Regions from separate parts of the Cobetia sp. BL01 genome, predicted to be linked through region 2. Evidence: predicted binding sites of a transcription regulator. Region 2 holds the regulator's gene; each other region holds the start of a gene.
The links. Region 2 encodes sigma-54, which starts transcription at its own class of promoters, with help from an activator protein. Its sites were predicted from a motif close to TGGCACNNNNNTTGCTNT; they were not measured.

Region 1 (3,079 bases), on a different contig from region 2:
CCGGCCCCTGCAGTGACATGTCATGCATGTCGTCATCGAAGGTCAGGCTGACGGCGCGCCCCAGGGCACTCTTGGCCAGCATTTCATTCGCGGTGCCCGTACCGTGCACCACGAGGTAGGAGTTCGGCGCCAGGCAATAGACGATGCAGTCGTCGACGAACTTGCCGGCCTCATTCAAGACGCTGGCATACACCGATTTGCCCGGATACAGCTTGGACATGTCCCGCGTGGTGACGTAATCCAGCACGGCCTGGGCGTGCGGGCCATTGCAGTGGATCTTCTTGAGTCCCGAGACATCCATCAGACCGGCGCGGGTGCGGATGGTCTCGTGGTCATCGGCCGTGTCCGAGACGGCGTAATTCCAGGCGGTGCCCATGCCATTCCAGTCTTCAAGCTCCGCGCCCAGCTTGCGGTGTTGTTCGGCCAGTGCCGAGATGCGCCATGAATTCGCCATGCGTCCCTTTCTCCTGTGAGTCGTGCTGCCTAGCGTAAGTGGGTGGTGCCGTAGTCCTGCTGGTGCTGGCGAAGATGGCGCGCAAGACGCGCATTCGCCGCAGGAGGTGTTGTTGTTCTTTCGCCTCTTCAGGCGCCTCTTCAGGCGCTTCACAAGGGCTTGTGCCTGCTGCTTGCCTTGCCTGATCGCATGAGCGTCCATTCTTGAAAGGAAAGAAACATTCTTCATGGTTAAGCAAGGGGCTTGCCAATTCCGTCAAAGGCCATGGCCACGGCAACCCTTGAGCGAGTCAGACGGCGATTGGCAGCACGAATTCGGGCGTGAATATCAGCGCTTTGCGTCATGCTGGTGCGAAGAGGGGAGCTTTGGGCACCGAAATGATGCCTATTTCGAGAAACGGGCAGGAATTTAATCAGGATCACTTGGCGTTTTCTGTGGGGTAAAACAAGTTCGGAAAATAAATTTCCATGCAAAACAGGAGGTTGATGAAAGGTTCTGGGTGGCAGCTGGCGAAATGGCATGCTGCATGCTTTTCTTTGGGGGAAATAAAGTTGACCAGCAGGAATCACAAAAACTCGTTTCATCCGCTATCTTGACGTGGCGAGTCACCACAAGGGGTCAGGTTTCCCGGGGTGGCAGACAGTGTCGAGGGAGATGGAACCCGGTCCGCTCTCAGAGGAAACCCAGATGTCACCCGAAAAGGCGCAACAGTTCATCAAGGATCACGATATTCGCTACTTGCTGGCGCAGTTCGTGGATATTCATGGCGCTGCCAAGACCAAGTCCGTGCCGGCCAATTGCCTGATGGATGTGGTCGAGAAGGGCGCGGGCTTTGCCGGCTTCGCCGTCAGTGGTCTCGGCATGTCGCCGGAGGGGCCGGACTTCATGGCGCGTGGCGATCTGGACTCGCTGTGCCTGGTACCGTGGCAGCCGGGCTATGCGCGCATGGCCTGTGATGGCTATGTCAATGGGGAACCGTTCGCCAACGACAGCCGTGTGGTACTGCTCAAGCAGCTGGAGCGCCTGAAGGAGAAGGGCTGGACGCTCAATACTGGGCTGGAGCCGGAATTCTCACTGTTCCGCCGGGGGGAAGCGGGTGAGCTGTTGCCGGTGGATGAGAGCGATACCCTCGCCAAGCCCTGCTACGACTACAAGGGCCTGTCGCGTTCGCGTGAATTCCTCGAGCGTCTGGTCGAATCGTTGCAGGCGGTGGACTTCGACGTCTATCAGATCGATCACGAGGACGCCAATGGCCAGTTCGAGATCAACTACACCTACAGCGATGCGCTGACCTCGGCAGACCGCTTCACCTTCGTGCGCATGGCCGCCGGCGAGATCGCCAATGACCTGGGCATGGTGTGCTCCTTCATGCCCAAGCCGCTGGCGGACCGCCCGGGCAATGGCATGCACTTCCACCTGTCCGTGTGTGATGACACCGGCCGCAACCTTTTCGGCGATGACTCCGACACCCAGGGCATGGGCCTGTCACCGCTGGCGTACCACTTCCTCGGCGGATTGCTGGCACATGCCCCGGCGCTGTGTGCCTTTGCCGCGCCGACCGTCAATTCCTACAAGCGTCTGGTCGGGGGTGGCAGCACCAGCGGCGCGACCTGGGCGCCGGTCTTCGTCGCCTACGGGGACAACAACCGCTCGGCCATGGTGCGTGTGCCCTATGGTCGCCTCGAGTTCCGCCTGCCGGACGCCGGCTGCAACCCCTATCTCGTGCACGCCGCCATCATCGCCGCGGGGCTGGATGGCGTGGCACGCAAGCTGGATCCGGGCACGCCCCACAACATCAATCTCTACTCGCTGACCCCGAGCGAATGCGCCGAGAAAGGCATCGAGACGCTGCCGCAGAATCTGGCCCTGGCCATCGATGCGCTCGAGGCGGACAGCATTTTGCGCGAGAGCCTGGGCGAGGGGATCTGCGCCGAGTTCATGCGCCTCAAGCGCGAGGAATGGCGGGATTACAACGCGCAGGTCAGTGCCTGGGAAGTCCAGCGCTACGCCGAATTCTTCTGATCTCATCCGGCGGCGCTCGCGGATCTCGCGGGTCGTGTCAGACGAGGGTCGCCACTGTCACCACCACGCTCAAGACACCAGGCAGGAGACGCCTCCTGCCCGTGAGAGGACATCACCATGTGTGGAATCGTAGGGCTTTATCTCAAGAACCCGGCGCTGGAATCGCGCCTGGGGGAGCTGTTCGAGCCGATGTTGATCGCGATGACGGATCGCGGCCCGGACAGCGCCGGCTTCGCCATCTATGGCGACGAATTTGACGCTGGCATCAAGCTGACGCTGCAGAGCGATGGTGTCGATGAGGATTGGGAGGCGATCGCCAAGGGCCTGGACGAGCAGGTCGGCACGGTGGCGGACTGGTTCAGCAATGCCAGTGTCGCGGTATTCAAGATCGCCGGGGAAGAGAGCGCCGTGCGTAGCTGGCTTGCCGACAGTGCCCCGCAGATTCGCGTATTGAGCGTGGGGCAGAGCATCGAGATCCTCAAGGCAGTGGGCCTGCCGGCCCATATCGCCAGCCTCTATGGCCTCAAGGGCATGCAGGGCAGCCACATCATCGGCCATACCCGCATGGCGACCGAAAGCGCCGTGACCCTGCAGGGCAGCCAC
Region 2 (3,079 bases):
GTTGGGGTCTTCTGCCAGGGCATGGAGGTCGGCGCCAGCGGCGTGCAGGGTGCAGGCAGCCTGTTGGCGTTCCTTCTCGATCGACAGTGTCACCTGAACATTGGTGATGTTGTCGTAATGCCGTTCGAGGCGAGCGAGCTTCTCGTTGACATAATCGCGGAGAGGATCGGTGAGTTCCACATGATGCCCGGTGATATTCACTTGCATGGACACGCTCCTTTATCCAGCGGGTTGCCTTTGAATTGTAACCCTTTTTGACTGCGAGCAAACCCTGATTGAACGCGCGGCCACTTTCTGACTCCGGCCATGGTCTCGTGGCGATCATCTGCTGGCGAGAGCGGCGGTGCCGGTGTACCGAGCGTCTACCCCGACAATGCCCAAGCTTTGAACAAAGATCAACGCTGCGCTGCATCGTGGCGCAAGGCTTGTCTTCAACCCAGCGAGGGATATCAGCAGGTTCTTCATGAGCATCGCCTCGCATCACGGACGGAATGGGGCTCGAGAAACCGGCCGTTTGTGGCCAATGTCAGCATTTACGTCGACGTTCGTGTGGCAGGAGTCGGTGGCGACCCCTGGCTATCTGTCCGTGGGATGTGAGGGAAAAAGAAAGCACTCTGGAGAAAAGTGGCTGGAAAAATAGGCAATTGGGGGCGTGAAGTCACTCACGCAGTCGCAAGGACAGGCATTGCCAACCGGTATTCAGACGACCGATTGGCAGATGATGCCAGGATGGCAGGTGCAAGGGGGCGAGCTTCAGCGCTCCGACGTGTGGAGCCCGCTGGCCTGCGGGTATCCGTTGTCGAGACTCACGCCAAGCGCTTGCGCTCGCTGGAGGAGGGGATGCCCATGGCCTCGCGATACTTGGCGACCGTCCGGCGCGCTACCTCGATGCCATCACTGGCCAGCAGATCCACCAGGCGTGAGTCGGACAATGGCTTGCGCGCCGGTTCTTCCGAGATCAGCTTGCGAATGCGCGCGCGGATCGCGGTGCTGGAATGCGCGTCACCGTTGCCGCTGCCACCCACCTGACTCGAGAAGAAGAACTTGAGTTCGAACACGCCTCTCGGGGTGTGGATATATTTCTGGGTGGTCACCCGCGAGATGGTGGATTCGTGCATCTCGACCACTTCCGCGATGTTGGCGAGGATCAGCGGCTTCATGCCTTCTTCCCCCTGCTCGAGGAAGTCGATCTGGCGCGCCATGATCTCGCGGCCCACCTTGAGCAGGGTGTCATTGCGTGAGGACAGGCTCTTCATCAGCCAGCGGGCTTCCTGAAGGTTGTCCTTGAGGAAGGTGTTGTCCGCGGACTTGTCGGCCCGCTTGATGAGGGCGGCATATTCCGGCTGGATACGCAGCTTGGGCAGCGCTTCCGGGTTGAGCTCGACCTGCCAGCCGTGACGCGTATGACGGACCAGCAGGTCCGGGATGACGTAATCACTGGCAGGCTCACCCCAGGCGGACGCCGGGCGCGGGTCGAGCGCCCGTACCAGACGAATGACGTGATCCAGTTCATCATCATCCAGGCTCAGGCGACGCTTGAGCAGCTTGCGATCGTCATTGCCCAGTGCCTCGAGGAATTGCCGCACCAGACGGCGGGCCTGGGCCAGCAGCGGCAGATCGTCCGGCAGCAGGGCCAGCTGCAGCAGCAGGCATTCCCGCAGGTCTCGAGCGAACACACCGGTGGGATCGAACTGCTGAAGGCGCAGCAGGACCTGCTCGAGTTCCGACGCCTTGAGGCCGGGCAGTCCCTGACCTCGCAGACCATCGACCAGTTCGTCCAGGCTCATGCTCAGGTAGCCGGCCCCATCCACCGCATCGATCAGACTCTCCGCCATCTGGCGTTCACGCGCATCGAGGTCCGTCATCGCCAGCTGCCAGCGCAGATGGTCCTGCAGGCTTTCGACACTGGTGTTGCGATCGAAGTCCGGCCCGTCCTCGCTCGAGCTTCCGCTGCCGGAACTGGTCAGACTGCCTGCGTGATCCTGGTAGAGGTCCGACCAGTCACTGTCGAGAGGGTATTCTTCAGGAATCTCGCTGTTGGTCTCGGAGGTGGAGATCTCGCTCTTGTCCTGTGTCTCCGCGACATCCAGCGACTCGTATTCCTCGTCAAGCTCCAGCATGGGGTTTGACTCAAGCGCCTGCTGTATCTCCTGACGCAGGTCCAGCGTCGACAACTGCAGCAGCTGGATCGCTTGCTGAAGTTGCGGGGTCATTGTCAGGGAAGTGCCGAGTCGAAGCTGCAAGGTGGGTTTCATGGGGTCTGTCATTCACGGCAAAGGAACGTGCATCTACGCTATACCGTGGGTCGGGGCACTGACAAGGGGCAGTCGAGAATATTCAAGCAACTTGCATGCCATGTTGCCACCAAGGTGGTATGGACGTCATGCATTCGAGTGAGGTGTGGCAGAGCAGGAGGGTTCACGGGGAGATCACGCAAGCGCATGTCGAGGCGCTTGCGTGAGGGGGCGGGGAACGAGGCCCCGACAGTGAAGCAGGAAGTGGCGGGTGCTGGAGGGTGCTGGTGAGAGCAGAAGAGGTCGGACGGCTCTCGTCAGGCTGACGGCTCTTACCAGGCTGACGGCTCTTACCAGGCTGACGGCACTCTCGGGCTAGAGCTTGAACTCATGGCCCAGGTAGACATCACGCACTTGCTGGTTGGCGAGGATGGTGTCGGCGTCGCCATGCGCGATGATCTGGCCATCGCCCACGATGTAGGCGGTATCGCAGATGTCGAGTGTCTCGCGCACGTTGTGATCGGTGATGAGCACCCCGATGCCGCGGTCACGCAGCTGGCGCACGATGCTCTTGATCTCGCCCACCGAGATGGGGTCCACGCCAGCAAACGGCTCATCGAGCAGCACGAAGTCCGGCTCGGTGGCCAGTGCGCGAGCGATCTCCACGCGGCGGCGCTCCCCGCCGGAAAGGCTCATGCCGGCACTGTCACGAATATGCGTGATGCTGAACTCGTTGAGCAGCTCCTCCAGGCGTGCCTTGCGTCCGTTGCGATCCAGGTCCTTGCGCGTCTCGAGGATCGCCATGATGTTGTCGGATACCGAGAGCTTGCGGAAGATCGAGGCTT
Region 3 (3,079 bases), on a different contig from region 2:
CGTTCGAGTGAGTGACACGACTGGCAGGAGCGGATGCGCGCTTCTGGCTTCCCATGACTTCTTCAGGAATTCCCGGATGTGGCCCTTCACTTCTTCTTCGCGTGGCATCGGTTCAGTGGGTGACAGCAGGTCCTTGCCGGTCAAGGGAATGCGGCGGATGGCTCGCCTGCCCGGCATGACGACGCTCGGCCTCTGCCTGTCAGCGGTGCTGGCCCTGGGCAGCGTCTCGGCGGAGCTCGAGGCGGCTCAGGTCTACCGGCACGTGGATGCCAACGGCAACGTGGTGTTCAGTGATCAGCCGGCGGGCGGCAGCAAGGTCAAGCTGACGCCGCTAAGTGTGGTGCCTTCCACCGAGTCTGCTCCCTCGCGCGCGCCTGCTTCGCGTGGCGTGTCATCTTCCCCGTCCGAGACCGCTTCCCGTAGCCGACCCTCCGCGCCTGCCGTGGATGTCAGCTTCCGTGGCTATACCCGCTTCTTCATCCAGAGCCCGAGCAATGAAGAGACGCTGCCCACGGGGCAGGCCGGCAACCTGGCGGTGCGCCTGGCCATCGAGCCGCAGCTGCGTCCCGAGCATAAGGTACGCGTGACCGTGGATGGCGCGCCGTCGCAATCGGCCATGAACAGCAGTGTCTTCATGGTGCCGGGGCTCGAGCGTGGCAAGCATGTCATCCAGGCGGAGCTGCTGGATGCCTCCGGACGAGTGCGCCAGACCACCGAGCCCCGAGTGGTCTACGTGCAACGCGCCAGCGTCAATCTCCCGCGCAATCCCAACAACCCGGCCAATGCCGGGGGTGGCTGAGAGACGGGGGTGACAGCCCTCCTGGCTTGCGAACGACACGTGACTCGCGCGCCAGGTCATCAGGCCACCTTCGGGTGGCCTTTTTTGTCGCCAGGTCTGGCAACGGTATCGCCCGCGATGCAGCAGCACGCCCGCTGATGAGCAGGTCTGCTGCATCGGGTTGGCAGTGCGATCCTTTGGTGCACCATAATGGTGCTTCAAATCGACGCCCGAAAGAGGTGCATCGGCGCGGGTGCCATGCACGCGGCATTTGCACCAGACTGGCGCGGTTATTGCAGAACAGGGAGACGTACTGCGAATGGCGGATAAAGGCATGCATCAACGACTGCTCGAACACCTGAATACTGCCGTGGTGGTGCTGGATGCACAGCTGCGCGTGGTATGGCTGAACCCGGCGGCCGAGACGCTATTGGCGGTCAGCCTGGTGCGCGTCAAGGGCAGCTCCCCTGAACATCTGACCGGGCTGGATGAAGAGCCCATTAAGGTGCTGCGCAAGGCGCTGGAAGAACAGCATCCCTATACCCAGCGTGAGGCCGAGATCGTCAATGCGGCCAACGAGCCGCTGACGGTGGACTTCACCGCGACCCCGGTCAGCGCCAATGAGCTGCTGGTGGAAATCGAGCCGCGTGATCGTCTGATGCAGATCTCCCGCGAGGAGGCGCTGATCGCTCGGCAGGAAGCCGTCAAGGTGCTGACACGCGGGCTGGCGCATGAAGTGAAGAACCCGCTTGGCGGTATCCGGGGCGCGGCCCAGTTGCTGGAGCGCGATCTGCCGGAGCCGCAGATGGTGGAGTTCACGCGCATCATCATCGAGGAGGTGGATCGCCTGCGCGATCTGGTCGATCGCATGCTGGGGCCGAATCGGCCACCGCTGCAGTCGCCGGTCAATATCCACTCGGTGACCGAGCGGGTGCGCTCCCTGCTGGCGGCGGAAGGGCATCACATCAAGCTGACGGCCGACTATGACCCGAGCCTTCCTGAAGTCATCGGCGATGAAGGCCAGTTGATCCAGGCGGTGCTCAACATCGCGCGCAACGCGACCCAGGCCCTCAACGAGCAGCCGCAGCCCGAATCAGCCGATGACAATGAGGCGCCCTGGGAGATCACCCTGCGCACGCGGGCCCGGCGGCAGTTTACGCTGGGTCATGAGCGCCATCGTCTGGTCTGCGAGCTGGCGATCAGCGACAACGGCCCGGGCATCCCCGAGGCGCTGCGCGAGACGCTGTTCTACCCGATGGTCTCGGGGCGCGCCGAAGGCTCAGGGCTCGGGCTTTCCATCGCCCAGGGCATCCTGCACCAGCATCAGGGGTTGATCGAGTGTGACTCGCGCCCCGGCCATACCGAATTCCGACTATTAATCCCGCTTGCCGGCACTTCTGGAGATCCCTCATGAGCGAGACTGCACGCGTCTGTATCGTCGATGATGACCGCGCCATCCGCTGGGTACTGGAGCGCGCTCTGGCCCAGCCTGACCTCGAGGTGGAAAGCTTCGAGCGCCCGGATCAGGCAGAAGCCAGCATCATGCGCCAGTGCCCGGATGTGCTGATCACCGACATCCGCATGCCCGGTATCGATGGCCTCGATCTGATGGCACGAGTCCGCGAGCGTTATCCGGACCTGCCGGTGATCGTGATGACGGCCCATTCCGACCTCGACAGTGCCGTGGCCTCCTATCAGGGCGGTGCCTTCGAGTATCTGCCCAAGCCCTTCGATGTCGATGAGGCGCTGGCGCTGGTGCGGCGCGCCGTGGCGCACGCGCGGGAATCCAAGGCCCCCGCGGTGGTGCCGGAAGGATTGACCAAGGAGATCATCGGGGAAGCGCCAGCGATGCAGGAGGTCTTTCGGGCCATCGGTCGCCTGTCCCAGTCGCACATCACCGTACTGATCAACGGCGAATCCGGGACCGGCAAGGAGCGTGTCGCCCAGGCGCTGCATCAGCATTCGCCCCGCAAGGCCAAGCCGTTCATCGCGCTGAACATGGCGGCGATCCCCAAGGACCTGATGGAGTCAGAGCTCTTCGGCCACGAGAAGGGCGCCTTCACCGGTGCCACCGCTCTGCGTCGCGGACGCTTCGAGCAGGCCGATGGTGGCACCCTGTTCCTGGACGAGATCGGCGACATGCCGGCGGAAACCCAGACACGCCTGTTGCGGGTGCTGGCGGATGGCGAGTTCTACCGCGTGGGGGGCATCACGCCGGTCAAGGTGGATGTGCGTATCATCGCCGCGACCCACCAGCACCTGGAGGCGTTGGTGGAGGATGGTCGTTTCCGCGAGGATCTC
Region 4 (3,079 bases), on a different contig from region 2:
TCGAGGCCTTGCTCATCCGTTGAGGGTGCAGCCTCCGGCGCCTCATCTTGAGGCTGATCTTCCGAGCCGTGGCTGGTGGCTACGCACTCAGCCTCGTCATCTTCCAGCTTCTCGAGTCCCTCTTCGACATCGCGGGTCCAACGTCTCAGTGTCTCGGCCACACCTGCGGCGAGCGGACGCATCTGGGAGAAATCCTGATCGTAATCGTCCAGGCCATCGCGCAGGGAGTGCTCGCCTCCCATGAAGATGCGACGCAGGGCGCGTTGTCGCAGCGCCGGGTCCACTCCTGCCTGCATGTAGGCACTGATATCCGCATCCGGCAGCAGGGTGTCGGGGTCTGGCAGCTCCACGACGGGAGGGGGCTCATCTGCCTCCTGTGCAAGGGCCTCGGCGTCGGTCGTCTCACTGCCGCCTTCAGCGGACGCTTCGCCATGCCGCTCACTGTGCAGAGCATGGCCCGGCTCGTCCGATGCCTCGCAGGCCTCTGTTTCCGTGGGTGCGGTCTCAGTGGGTGCGGTGTCATTGGCCGTGGAGGGCCGAGCGACCGTCGCCAGTCCAGCGGCGGCGGCATCGGGGGAGTCCGTGGTCGTCCGTGAGGCTTCGGCGCGCTGCTTGCGGCGTGACCAGCGGGACAACAGGCCTTGCGAGGTATTGTCGCGGTCGTCGGAGTGACTCATGGCCCTTCCTTGTTGGCAGCATCAGCGTCCGGGCGCACGGTGTCGGTCTGACTGGCGCGCCCCGCCCCCTTGCGCTTCTTCTTCTTGCCTTCGTCGATGCGCTCACCATGCCGGGCGAGATAGCCCTCCAGCCAGACCATCAGGGCAGGAGGCATCGGGGTATCCAGTACCAGCTGGTCGCCATCCAGCCAATGCGAGGCCACTTCCTGGCAGGCGGTGACGACCCTTGGCTGCATGCCATCCGCTTCACGCTCTTCACACAAGACGAACAGGCGCGGCTGTTCGCAACGCAGGTTGTAACGATAGTCGGTGCGCTCGGTGAGATGCAGCTGCAGGGGCAGAGTGCGTTGAGGCTCCGGTTGCGCCGCCTGTTCAGGCGTCCGGGGCGTGGTCTCGCCGTGATCCGCGGGCGCGATCCGGGAAATCACCCAGGTGTCGAGAGTGAAGCGGCCGAGAGTCTGCTGCGAGGGGGCCAGTGTCACGGTCAGCCAGCGAGTGTCGTCAGGTCGTGATGACTCGCGTGAGGCGTCGAGTGCCGTGTCCATCAACGGGTCGGGTGGCTGGGTCATGGCGTATCTCTTGAGGGCGTTCTGGAGGTTGTTCAGGGGGTGACCTGAGGCGAGGTCGGCGGCGTATCGGGTCCAAGGCGAGTCTGCATCAGCGTCGTGGCTCGTACGTTCACGAACATGCGACGCTCTACCGGTTTTAGCAAGAAGCGTGCCGCATGCGTCGAGAATTGCATGACGCGAGATCGCAATGGCTGCCGGATCAGGACAGCCTCTCGGCCTGACTGGTATTCTTTGAGCGCTGGGTGACGACGCATGCCGCAACCTGCATGGCAGGTTCGCCGTGTGGCGGCACCCTCCGGCATCAATTCGGCTCGAAGAGGGAGACCCCGACGCCATGAAAACCTCCATGCCTCCGGTCATCAGCAATGCTCGATTGCCCACCACGCTGGATATCGTCGTGATGGATGAGCGAGGCCAGCGCCAGACGCAGTCGATCGCCGCCGAGCGCGCGCTGACGATCTACCTCAACAAGCGTGAGATCGTCACTCTGATGACGCTGGGGGCCGAGCCTGAGGCGCTGGTGGCGGGCTATCTGCGCAATCAGGGCCTGTTGGGAGATATCGAAGACCTGGAGGCGCTGCAAGTGGACTGGGAGGTGGAAAGCGCCTCGGTGGTGACGCGCCATCTACCGGAGGATATCGAGCAGCGACTGAGCAAGCGTACCGTCACCACCGGCTGCGGCCAGGGAACCGTCTTTGGCAATCTGCTGGAGCGTCAGACGCTGGAGGCGCTTGATGATCGCCCCTTTCAGCAGAGTGTGCTGTATCAGCTGCTGGCATCTCTCGCGGCCCACAATGCCACCTACCGCAAGGCGGGGGCGGTACATGGCTGTGCGCTGTGTCGGGATGATGAGGTGCTGGCATTCATCGAGGATGTCGGTCGCCACAATGCCGTCGATACCCTGGCAGGCCTGAACTGGCTTTCACCTGTGCGCGAGGACGAGACGGATTACCGGGGTGCCAATATCTTCTATACCACGGGGCGTCTGACCTCGGAGATGGTGCTCAAGGTGGCGCAGGCGGGCATTTCGGTGCTGGTCTCACGCTCCGGGGTGACCCAGAAGGGCGTTGAGCTGGCCAGCCGCTTCGGGGTGCTGTTGATCGCACGTGCCAAGGGCAGCCACTTCCAGGTGGTGGACCCTGCCGGTCGGATGATACTGGACGCCACCCCTCCGCTGCGTGCCGGTGATCAACTTCGTGAAGCCGGCAAGTCTCGCTCTGGAGGCGAGCAATGAATCAGCCTGTTTCCGGGGATGCGACGATGCATGACAACCCCTTTCTGACGGTCCATGAGGTCGCACGACTGTTGCACCTCAATGAAAAGAAGATCTATCAGCTGGCCAGTGAGGGCACCATGCCGGCCACCAAGGTCACCGGCAAATGGCTTTTCCCGCGGCGCCTGGTCGAGCAATGGATTCTGGAGTCCAGCCATCATGGGGTGCTGGCGGATCGCTTGATGATCACCGGTAGCGATGACCCCTTGCTGGCAGCGCTGACGATGCGACTCAACCAGCAGCACGATGGCAGTGCCTTCTATGGCATGAGTGTCACCGGGACACGCCTGGGGCTGGATCTGTTGAGTCAGGGGCGAGCCGATGTCTGTGCCATCCACTGGGGGCGTGCCGAGGAAGCATCGCTTCGCCATCCGGCCTTGATCCGCGGGCACGATGGTTATCGTCAGTGGGTATTGGTCCGGCTGGCTCGGCGCACCCAGGGGCTGATCATTCGTCAGGAAGATCGCCACCTGCCGATCAATCCCGGCGGCCTGTTCGGGTCTCAACGGCGCTGGGTAGTGCGTCAGGAGGGGGCCGGTTCGCAGCGCTTCCTGCAGGAG

Region 1: glnT (type III glutamate--ammonia ligase) is a predicted target of sigma-54. The motif match lies at 1,110-1,127, and genes of this name have one in related genera.
Region 3: glnL (nitrogen regulation protein NR(II)) is a predicted target of sigma-54. The motif match lies at 1,061-1,078, and genes of this name have one in related genera.
Region 4: ACZYGA_RS06860 (DUF3305 domain-containing protein) is a predicted target of sigma-54. The motif match lies at 1,383-1,400, and genes of this name have one in related genera.

Annotation. Positions count from the first base shown of each region.
Region 1 is NZ_JBVBEE010000007.1:86,656-89,734, forward strand. It holds gene ACZYGA_RS13035 (aminomethyl transferase family protein) at 1-454, opposite strand, end outside; gene ACZYGA_RS13040 (hypothetical protein) at 685-1,038, opposite strand; gene glnT (type III glutamate--ammonia ligase) at 1,142-2,476, shown strand; gene ACZYGA_RS13050 (class II glutamine amidotransferase) at 2,594-3,079, shown strand, end outside.
Region 2 is NZ_JBVBEE010000002.1:487,998-491,076, reverse strand. It holds gene hpf (ribosome hibernation-promoting factor, HPF/YfiA family) at 1-207, opposite strand, end outside; gene ACZYGA_RS05835 (RNA polymerase factor sigma-54) at 807-2,255, opposite strand; gene lptB (LPS export ABC transporter ATP-binding protein) at 2,610-3,079, opposite strand, start outside.
Region 3 is NZ_JBVBEE010000005.1:40,914-43,992, reverse strand. It holds gene ACZYGA_RS10820 (DUF4124 domain-containing protein) at 158-799, shown strand; gene glnL (nitrogen regulation protein NR(II)) at 1,113-2,192, shown strand; gene ntrC (nitrogen regulation protein NR(I)) at 2,189-3,079, shown strand, end outside.
Region 4 is NZ_JBVBEE010000003.1:118,145-121,223, forward strand. It holds gene ACZYGA_RS06855 (DUF3306 domain-containing protein) at 1-677, opposite strand, end outside; gene ACZYGA_RS06860 (DUF3305 domain-containing protein) at 674-1,246, opposite strand; gene ACZYGA_RS06865 (formate dehydrogenase accessory sulfurtransferase FdhD) at 1,581-2,480, shown strand; gene ACZYGA_RS06870 (helix-turn-helix transcriptional regulator) at 2,477-3,079, shown strand, end outside.